DNA from 2 places in the Candidatus Villigracilis proximus genome. Region 2 is predicted to be linked to the other one. Evidence: riboswitches for the same ligand, from Rfam matches in the RefSeq annotation. Region 2 holds a riboswitch; the other holds the start of a gene.
The links. Region 2 has a riboswitch for cyclic di-GMP ahead of IPL71_RS13360 (S-layer homology domain-containing protein). Riboswitches for the same ligand answer to the same signal wherever they lie in the genome.
Positions count from the first base shown of each region.

Region 1 (4,425 bases), on a different contig from region 2:
CCTGACCGATCAGGTCATTTAGTTTTTCGGGACGAAGGGCATTATCTACACGGTCATCGGGTTTGGCTTCAGGGTCAAGAGGCTTTCCTGACGCGGAGCTTGTCGAAGGGCGGGGAGGTTTAGTCATAGCGGAGATTATACCCCGCAGGAGTTCGATGACAATAAACCGCGTCCCAGTTTTCAGTTAAGAGCGAAGCGGGGTTTACATCCCCCCAAAAAATTAGTTGGGCGGCATGGCGGTGGTCTCAAAACGAATCTCGCCCATTTCAAGGGTGGTGGCAGTGGTGACTTGAATGGAAAAATCACGGCCTATTAATTCATCTGCAACAATGAGGATCTGCTCACCGGAAGGGACACGGCGCAATTCAAAGTTTCCATTTGCATCAGTTTGCGTTTTAAGTTCAGTGCCGAGAATAAATATTTCGCCGATAAATGGTTGACCGTCTTCATCTACGACGCGGCCTTGCACAACGGCGGTGCCTGTCAGAGTGGCGAGCGTGCGATTTTCTTTTAATAAAAGCGCTACACCAAAGAGAGAGACGACGATAAATGTTAGCAACAAGATCACGCGGAATTTTTTGCGGCCTGCATCAGGTGCGGGGGTGTTTTCAGGCATGCCATCTTTAAATTGATCAAGCTCGGGGGATTCGTCGAATTGCATGGCTGCTCCTTTTAGGGTGTTTCAAAAACAGAGAAGTCGCCGATACAGGCAGAGGTACCAAACCAGGAACGAAGTCCTGTTCCACCTGTGGTGTAGGTGCTGTCTTGGGCTGAGAGGACTTCCTTCCCATCCATTACTACTGTGTAGGTGTCACCTGAGACGTTAATTTCAAAATCATGCGGGGTGTTATATACATTTTCTCCGATTGGAGTAACTGCAATGGGGGTTGAAATTTCACGACCATTGATCCATTGACGAATGAGAAGTGCCCCGTTTGGGTATTTAGATGATTTCCAGCCTGGATCATATTGAAAGACATACCCATCCAGCCCATTACTGTCAACAGTCGAACGGAAAAACACACCATATCCATTACCGCTTGAGATGCTAACATCATCCATCTTAATGACATAATCTGATTCAGGCAATTTCATGGAACATTTATTCATGGCCTGCAACCCGCTGCCAAAACACATCTGACCATCGTTCAAAGACACCGTATTATTCAAGGGTTGCCACGCGCTTAGATCGCCGTCAAAAGAATCCTGACAGTACATCTTCTGTTCATTGCAAGACTCTCCACCGCCTATACCGCTTGCCACTGTGCAATAAAGATCAGACAGGGAAACGCCGCCAAGGCTTAATGCGAGAATCAAACCGACAACAATCAATGCGAGTAAGAGTCCATATTCAACAAGACCCTGTCCATTTTGGATATTAATCCGCGAAATTTTTTCATGTTTTTCTCCCAATTTTCAATTGATCGTCTGGCATGGGAAATATCCCTGTATTATCAGCCGGCGATCACGATTTTTCCTGACGGGCCTGCGCGCGTACTTTTACACGCTTAAGCCCTTCCCCTGCACTCTCGGGCGGATTTTGTTTATGATCTTCCTTGCTGTAAAGATACGCCAGATCTTCCAAAAATGCACCCAAAGGATCAAGCGGCATCTGCAAGGCGGAAGGTTTCCCGTATAAGATCGAAGAGACAACCGCTTCGCCGGCGTAAGGAATCACAACGCCCAATTCCCTTTTCAATGCGCCTTCAATTCCGGCGCGCGGTAACCCTTTCCCCTTAAAAGGCCAATTCAAGATCAAGGTTGTCCGGTCGGGCGGATAGTGAAGCTGCCCAAAAGTTTCCAGGGCATTCGCGGCGCAGCGGACAGATGCCGTTTCAGGCGAGAGCATGAGCAGTATTTGGTCAGCCATATCCAGACCTGCCAGCGTGGTTTCTGAAAAATCATGGGGCAGATCCAGAATAATATAATGATAATGGGCGCGGAGCAATCCGATGGCAGACTGGACATGGTCGGCTGTAATGACTTCCGCTTCCTGCGGACGGCGCGGAGATGCAAGGACATGCACACCTGAATCGTGATGAAGCAAAACAGAGTTAATCAGATCCATGTCCATTTCTTTTGCGGGAGAGCGCCCCAGATCGGCCCAGGAATTACGAAGGGGAAGATCAAGGAGCAGCGCACTCTGTCCATTCATAAACGCCAGGTCCACCAGCACTGTAGGCGTGCCCCAAATTTGTGATAATGATGCGGCCAGATTTGACGAAAGCATGGACACCCCAATTCCCCCGCGCAATGAAAATACCGCAATCACCTTCCCCGATACTTCTTCATTTGTTTGAACAGATTCCCGCTCTGAAAACCGCCTTAACAACACCTTGACCCTGGCGCGCAATTCCTGCGACTCAAATGGCTTTGCTAAAAAATCATCCGCGCCAGAGTCAAAAGCCTTGATCTTATCTTCAACACCACTGAGCGCGGTCAAAATAATGATCGGAATTTTCGCGGTGGACGGAATTTGACGCAGACGCTCACAAAGAGTGTATCCATCCATGTCCGGCATCATGACGTCCAGAATCGCCAATGCCGGAGGCTTGGATTTGATCACCTCCAGGGCCTCAATGCCGTTTCGAGCCGTTATGATTTCATAACCATCTTTTAGAAGAATAGAACCCACCATCTTCAAATTTAATTCAGTATCATCTACAATGAGAATTCGCTCAGACATAAGGTCTCCTTTTGCCTGCGTAGAGTATAGCATGGGGAAGAATTCAAAGTGTAAAAAACATATTACAGTTTATTTACAGATAAATGACAAAAGCAAACAGGGATGACGCGCGTTCGGTCATCCCTGTGAAAAGATTTGCTCTTCGGCAGCCTGGCAATCATGATCACGAAAAATAATTTTGTGATTGTAGACCCATGACTTTGTGCCATCAGGTTTCCCTGATTTTACCTTTCGGAAGTCGGTCAATCCTGACCAGAAACTTATACTGGTTTTAGATTCCTGACTTTGCGTCGCCGTCTTTTGGCGGTTTTGCTTTTATCGGCAGTCTGGCGGTCGTGACTCAGTTCAGCGTTAGACCCATGACTTTGCGTCGCCGGGTTTTCCCGGTTTTGCTCTTTCTCGGAGCAACTTTATTATTGCACGAGAAAATGTTTTTTTCAATCACTCAGATGTTCTAATAAAAAAATCTCCGCCAGTTGACGGAGATTTTTTTATTATTGTTGTACAACTTCCCTGAAGGTAGCTTCCACGGTCATGCCCCACTTCAAACGCGGATCGTTTTCCGCCACCGCAATGCGGACTGTATAAAGAATGTCACCGCCTTGTTGGGTGTAGGCCTGGCTGATCTCTGTGACCGTGCCGCTGAGAGCCAAATCAGAAAGAGCATCAGGGATGAGCGTAACAGTTTGTCCTTTACTGATTTTTACCACTTCGAGTTCAGTTACATCTGTGGTTTCAACAACCCAGGTATTAAAATTGGCAATGCTAATCACACGCGTTTCAGCTGTCACCTGCTCACCCACTTTCACATTGACATCCGCCACAGTGCCGCCAAACGGTGCAGTTATGATGTAATTGGAAAGCGTATCTTTTGCAGCATCAAGATTTGCTTTTGCCAATGAGAGCTGATCTGAATTCGGGCCGTCAAGGCTGATCTCATATTGATATTTCGCTTCGGCTTCAAGACCAAGTGCGGCATCATAATCCGCGCGTACTTCATCACGTTTGCGAATAGTGGCTTCCAGATCGCGGATGGCTTGATTCAGATCGTCCTGTGCCTGTTCAAGATCATCCTCGGCATTCTTGCGTTTGGAGTTATCGACATCAAGGTCTTTATATTTATCGAAGTCTTCCTGCGCATCGGCCACATCTTGTTGACGATCTTCTATTGTCGCCTTGTCATCTTCGATGCTGTCTTCGATGCTGTCAACATTCAAATCTTCCCATTTATTTTCGGCCTTGCCGCGCGCAATTTGCGCATCCATATAAGCCTGCCAGAGTTTGGCGCGGTCACTGCTTTCATTGCGGAGGAGGACATCATAGGCATTTTGGGCGACGACAACCTGCGCTTCAGCCCCGCCCGCATTTGCGAGGCGGACGAGGACATCCCCTTCGCTGACGGTATCTCCGGCGCTCACCAGAACTTCCTCAACGACACCGCGTGCCTGAAAAAATAGGTTCGCACCCTGAATCGGTTCGAGGCGGCCTTCCGCGACAACATCACTGGACGAGACAATTTCCGCTGGGGCGGGTGTGGCCTCAGGTTGATTTCCACACGCGGCGAGCGCGAGTGAAAGGATGGTTAGTATTGCGATCATAGTTAGTGTTTGTTTTTTCATTTTATACCTTCTTGTCATTTCATTGTTTATGTGATTATTTTCTACTCTATACACAAACCCTAAAGGTCTGCCTTGCTTGGTAAAATCCCGAATAACAAAAGACCTTTAGGTTTTTTACCA
Region 1 is NZ_JADJUO010000028.1:32,060-36,484, reverse strand. It holds partial or broken gene ruvB (Holliday junction branch migration DNA helicase RuvB) at 1-127, opposite strand, end outside; gene IPL71_RS22725 (carboxypeptidase-like regulatory domain-containing protein) at 221-661, opposite strand; gene IPL71_RS22720 (3-keto-alpha-glucoside-1,2-lyase-like domain-containing protein) at 673-1,413, opposite strand; gene IPL71_RS22715 (CpaE/TadZ family protein) at 1,466-2,686, opposite strand; cyclic di-GMP riboswitch class I at 2,828-2,925, opposite strand; cyclic di-GMP riboswitch class I at 3,004-3,090, opposite strand; gene IPL71_RS22710 (HlyD family secretion protein) at 3,181-4,305, opposite strand.
Region 1: another riboswitch for cyclic di-GMP. It lies ahead of IPL71_RS22715 (CpaE/TadZ family protein); the one in region 2 lies ahead of IPL71_RS13360 (S-layer homology domain-containing protein).

Region 2 (4,425 bases):
GGGGGGGGGGCCCGCCGCCCAACGGGGCGGGCCCCGGGCACGGCGGGGCCGGGGGGGGGGGGCCGCGGGGCACCGGGCCGCCGCGGGGGGGGGGGGGGGGGGGGGCGGGGGGCAGGCGCGGCCGCGGGGCAGGGGCGCGGCGCGGGCGGGGGGGGGCGCGAGCAGGGCGGCCGGAGGGGGGGGCAGTCTGTTAGCACCAATGAAGATACAGCCAAGGCAATTACTCTGGCTGGCACCGATGCGGACGGCGACACATTGACCTATGTGATCGTGACCAACCCTGCACATGGAACATTAACTGGAACCGGCGCGAATCGGACTTACACTCCCGCCGTAAACTACAACGGTGCAGATAGTTTCACCTTCAAGGTCAACGACGGAACTGTGGACAGTGCTCCTGCCACTGTTAGTATCACCGTGACCGCCGTCAATGATGTGCCGGTTGCCAACGACCAGTCTGTCAGCACAACGAGGAACACACCCAAAGCTATTACACTGACTGGCTCAGACATAGACGGCAATTCCTTAACTTATATTATTGTGGCAACTCCGTCACATGGCACTCTTAGCGGCACTGGCGCAAGCCGAACCTACACACCGAACACGAATTACACAGGCACGGACAGCTTTACCTTCAAGGTCAACGATGGAACGGTGGACAGCACTGTTGCAACAGTGAGTATCAATATCACATTCGCAAATGTTGCCCCGGTCGCGAGCCCGCAGTCTGTTAGCACCAATGAAGATACAGCCAAGGCCATTACTCTGGCTGGTACCGATGCGGACGGCGACACATTGACCTATGTGATCGTGACCAATCCAGCACATGGAACATTAACTGGAACCGGCGCGAATCGGACTTACACTCCCGCCGCGAACTACAACGGTGCAGATAGTTTCACCTTCAAGGTCAATGACGGAACCGTGGACAGTGCTCCTGCCACGGTCAACATTACCGTGACCGCCGTCAACAATCCACCAACAGATATCTCTATATCAAAGAGTAATTTCAACGAAAATCAAGCTGTAGGTACGTTGGTTGGAACATTCTCCACTACAGATTCTGACATGAGTGACACCTTCACTTATGAATTCTGCGGGGTACTGATGATGCTTCTTTCACAATCAACGGTGATAGCTTGAAGACTGCTGTGCTTTTTGATTACGAAACTAAAAATACTTACAGCATCTGTGTCCGCAGTACAGACGCCGCCACACTTAGCGTTACCAGAACGTTTGTGATTACTGTCAATAATCTTCTGGACACGCAAACCTTTATGGATGTGCCTCAAGGTTTCTGGGCAGCTCGTTATATTCAAGCGATCTATGAAGCTGGAATCACGAGCGGTTGTACAACCAACCCATTAAACTATTGCCCTGATGCTTCTGTCACCCGGGCGCAGATGGCGATCTTCATCGAAAAGGGAATGCGCGGTTCCGGATTTACTCCTCCTGCCGCAACTGGCACAGTCTTTACAGATGTTCCACAAGGGTACTGGGCAGCCGCCTGGATCGAACAACTGGCAGCCGATGGCATCACTGGTGGATGTGGAGCAGGCGTTTACTGCCCGGATGCGGAAGTAACACGTGCGCAGATGGCCGTCTTCCTGCTAAAGGCCAAGCATGGGTCAGCTTACACTCCGCCGGCCTCCAGTGGCACAGTCTTTACAGATGTTCCACAAAGTCATTGGGCAGTCGCCTGGGTCGAAGAGTTGGCGGCTGAAGGGATTACCAGTGGTTGTGCAGCAGGACTATATTGCCCCGAGAGTTCCGTGACACGTGCCCAGATGGCGGTATTCCTTCAAAAAGTTTTCAATCTACCTCTGCCGTAGTCATCCGGCAATAAGATAATTTTCATAAAACACCCCTACAGTTAAAAACTGTAGGGGTGTTTTATTTTGGCAGATTTGATTTTCAGATTTCCAAAGATGAGCGATTCTTTTTGAGCAGTGACTGGAGCATATTTTTGTTTGCTTGTTTTTTTACTGTATACAAAATTGTAACGTTGAATTTCATAATTGTTAGGTTAATTAAGAGGAAATATCTGTATAATGATTTTGTAATAAGAAATTGATAAAGGCAAACCCAGTGAAAACTGGGGACGCAAAGCCAACGGGTCTACCGCCACAGCAAATGTGGTCATGATTGCCAGGCCGCCAGAACTTTATATATGGTTATTCCTTGGCGGACCTGAATGAATCCAGGTTCGCTTTTTTTGTTATTTTTGAACTTTACAAAGTTTGTATCGATAAGGGCAAACCCGGCGAAAGCCGGGGACGCAAAGCCAACGGGTCTACCGCCACTGATGTGGCCATGATTGCCAGGCCTCCGAAAACGAATCAGCGCGAGTTTTTGCGTTCCGGGTGCCCTTGTCAGGAGAGAAACAATGGTACCCAAATATTTTTCTAACTCCATCTGCCTTGCCATCATTTTGACACTTTGTCTGACTGCAGTTCCTGCGCCTGTTTTTGCTGCATCAAGCCGCATTGAATCTGTTGCCGTAAAAGAGCACGTCATTAAATTTTATCTTGACCCTGCTCTTGTGCCTGATGTGAACTTTGCAAAAGCAGTTCTTGGTGAATATGTGCATGATATGAATGTTATTCTGGCAAAGAACACATCCCGTCGCCTGATATTTAACCCTGAAACAGGTATTATTCTCACGAATACACAGCCTCACTCAAATCAAGCAACCCCTCCTTTGCCTGTGGAAGATTTTGAGATCTGGGTACATGCGATTCGCACGGACTATTCAATCTCTTACGGTGGATACGCCGGTATTGACGATGGCGGCGCCGGAGTTCTTGCAGGTTTAAAATGGACAAAACTCTATGACCCCAATTCACTTTCTGCGGATGAGGTGGTCGATTATTGGACACAGATCAACAATATGCTCCATGAGTTGGCGCATGTATTCGGAGCGGGGTATGGAGAATACTATAAACTTACCACCATTCAAGATGCAACCGGAGTTGCTCCTCTGCTTAATATAAACATCCTTAACCAAAACGATGCATTCTGGAGCGACAAACCCGATTTCATGACCGATCCGTTATTGAAGAACGCGGCACAAGCCATGATCGCCGGGCAACCGGCCAATCGCGCAAATCTGCTCGATTATGTTGAATATTCAAAATTGACAGCGAAGATCATTAGCAGTGATTATCGTAACGGATCTCCCACAATAGACCTTTCACAAATTAACATTAAGGTAGTTTCCACTGATGGACAGCCTCTGAATGAAGCCAAAGTTGATGTGTGGAGCGTTTTTGGTGGTTCTCCATACTCTACACAATTAATGGTGGATGATCTTACAAACGAAAATGGAGAGATTGGCTTTAGTTGGGGTGGTTTGAGCAATCCGCATAATAGTTATGATTTTTTACGCCTGATCAAAGTATATAAAGAAGGTTATGTTGCTTCAGCCAGATATTTTTCCATATTTGACGCGGATATTGAGAAACTGGTCAACGGGAATGACTTTTTGACCATCACAATTCAGTTAGGCGTAGTTGATGCAAACCCGCCATCTACATCTACTTTTGAGGATGTGGACGTGAATGCCTTCGCATCGTCGTCCATTGAACAGTTATATAATGCCGAGATCACTGGCGGCTGTTCACTTTCGCCTTTGCTCTATTGTCCAAACGATATCGTCACTCGCGGACAAATGGCGGTTTTTCTTGAGCGCAGTATGAAAGGCTCCGGTTTTTCTCCTTCTGTTGGTATGCTTAGCTTCAATGATACAGCTGATCATTGGGCACGTTATTGGATCGAAGTTCTTGCGGTTGATGGAGTGACAAGCGGCTGTGGAAATGGAAATTATTGCCCTGATAGCCCGGTGACTCGTGCTCAAATGGCGGTATTTTTATTGCGTGCCAAACATGGTGCTGATTATGCCCCATCTGCTCCTTCCGGTCTTTTGTTTCAGGATGTACCCTCCGATTATTGGGCCGCGGCTTGGGTTGAGCAATTCAGCACGGATGGAATTACAAGCGGCTGCGGCAATGGAAATTATTGTCCTGACGAGCCTGTAACACGTGCGCAAATGGCCGTCTTTCTAACCAGAGCCTTTGATCTTATTCCCTAGAAAATTTTTTATGCCGCTGTGGCAAACAGGCACTTGAGGTACGCCCCTTCTTCAAATCCAATCGGATGGTCAAGCGCGTGGCTGGTGCGTTCAATCTCTATCAATCGGCGGTTGGATTCTCTGGCGGATTGGTGGATGGCATCAAAAAAGGATTGAGCATCAATGCGGCTGGAACAGGAAGCCTGCACCAACACCCCGCCAGAGCGCAGCACACTTAACCCGAGCCTGGTCAGCTTTCTATAAGCAGCCAGCCCCGCTGCAACTTGACTCTGATTCTGCGCGAACATGGGCGGGTCGATGATGACAAGGTCGAAGAACCTCTTTTGTGATTCCAT
Region 2 is NZ_JADJUO010000011.1:23,067-27,491, forward strand. It holds gene IPL71_RS13345 (Ig-like domain-containing protein) at 1-259, shown strand, start outside; gene IPL71_RS13350 (Ig-like domain-containing protein) at 226-1,143, shown strand; gene IPL71_RS13355 (S-layer homology domain-containing protein) at 1,140-1,832, shown strand; cyclic di-GMP riboswitch class I at 2,069-2,161, shown strand; cyclic di-GMP riboswitch class I at 2,244-2,333, shown strand; gene IPL71_RS13360 (S-layer homology domain-containing protein) at 2,387-4,090, shown strand; gene IPL71_RS13365 (class I SAM-dependent rRNA methyltransferase) at 4,099-4,425, opposite strand, start outside.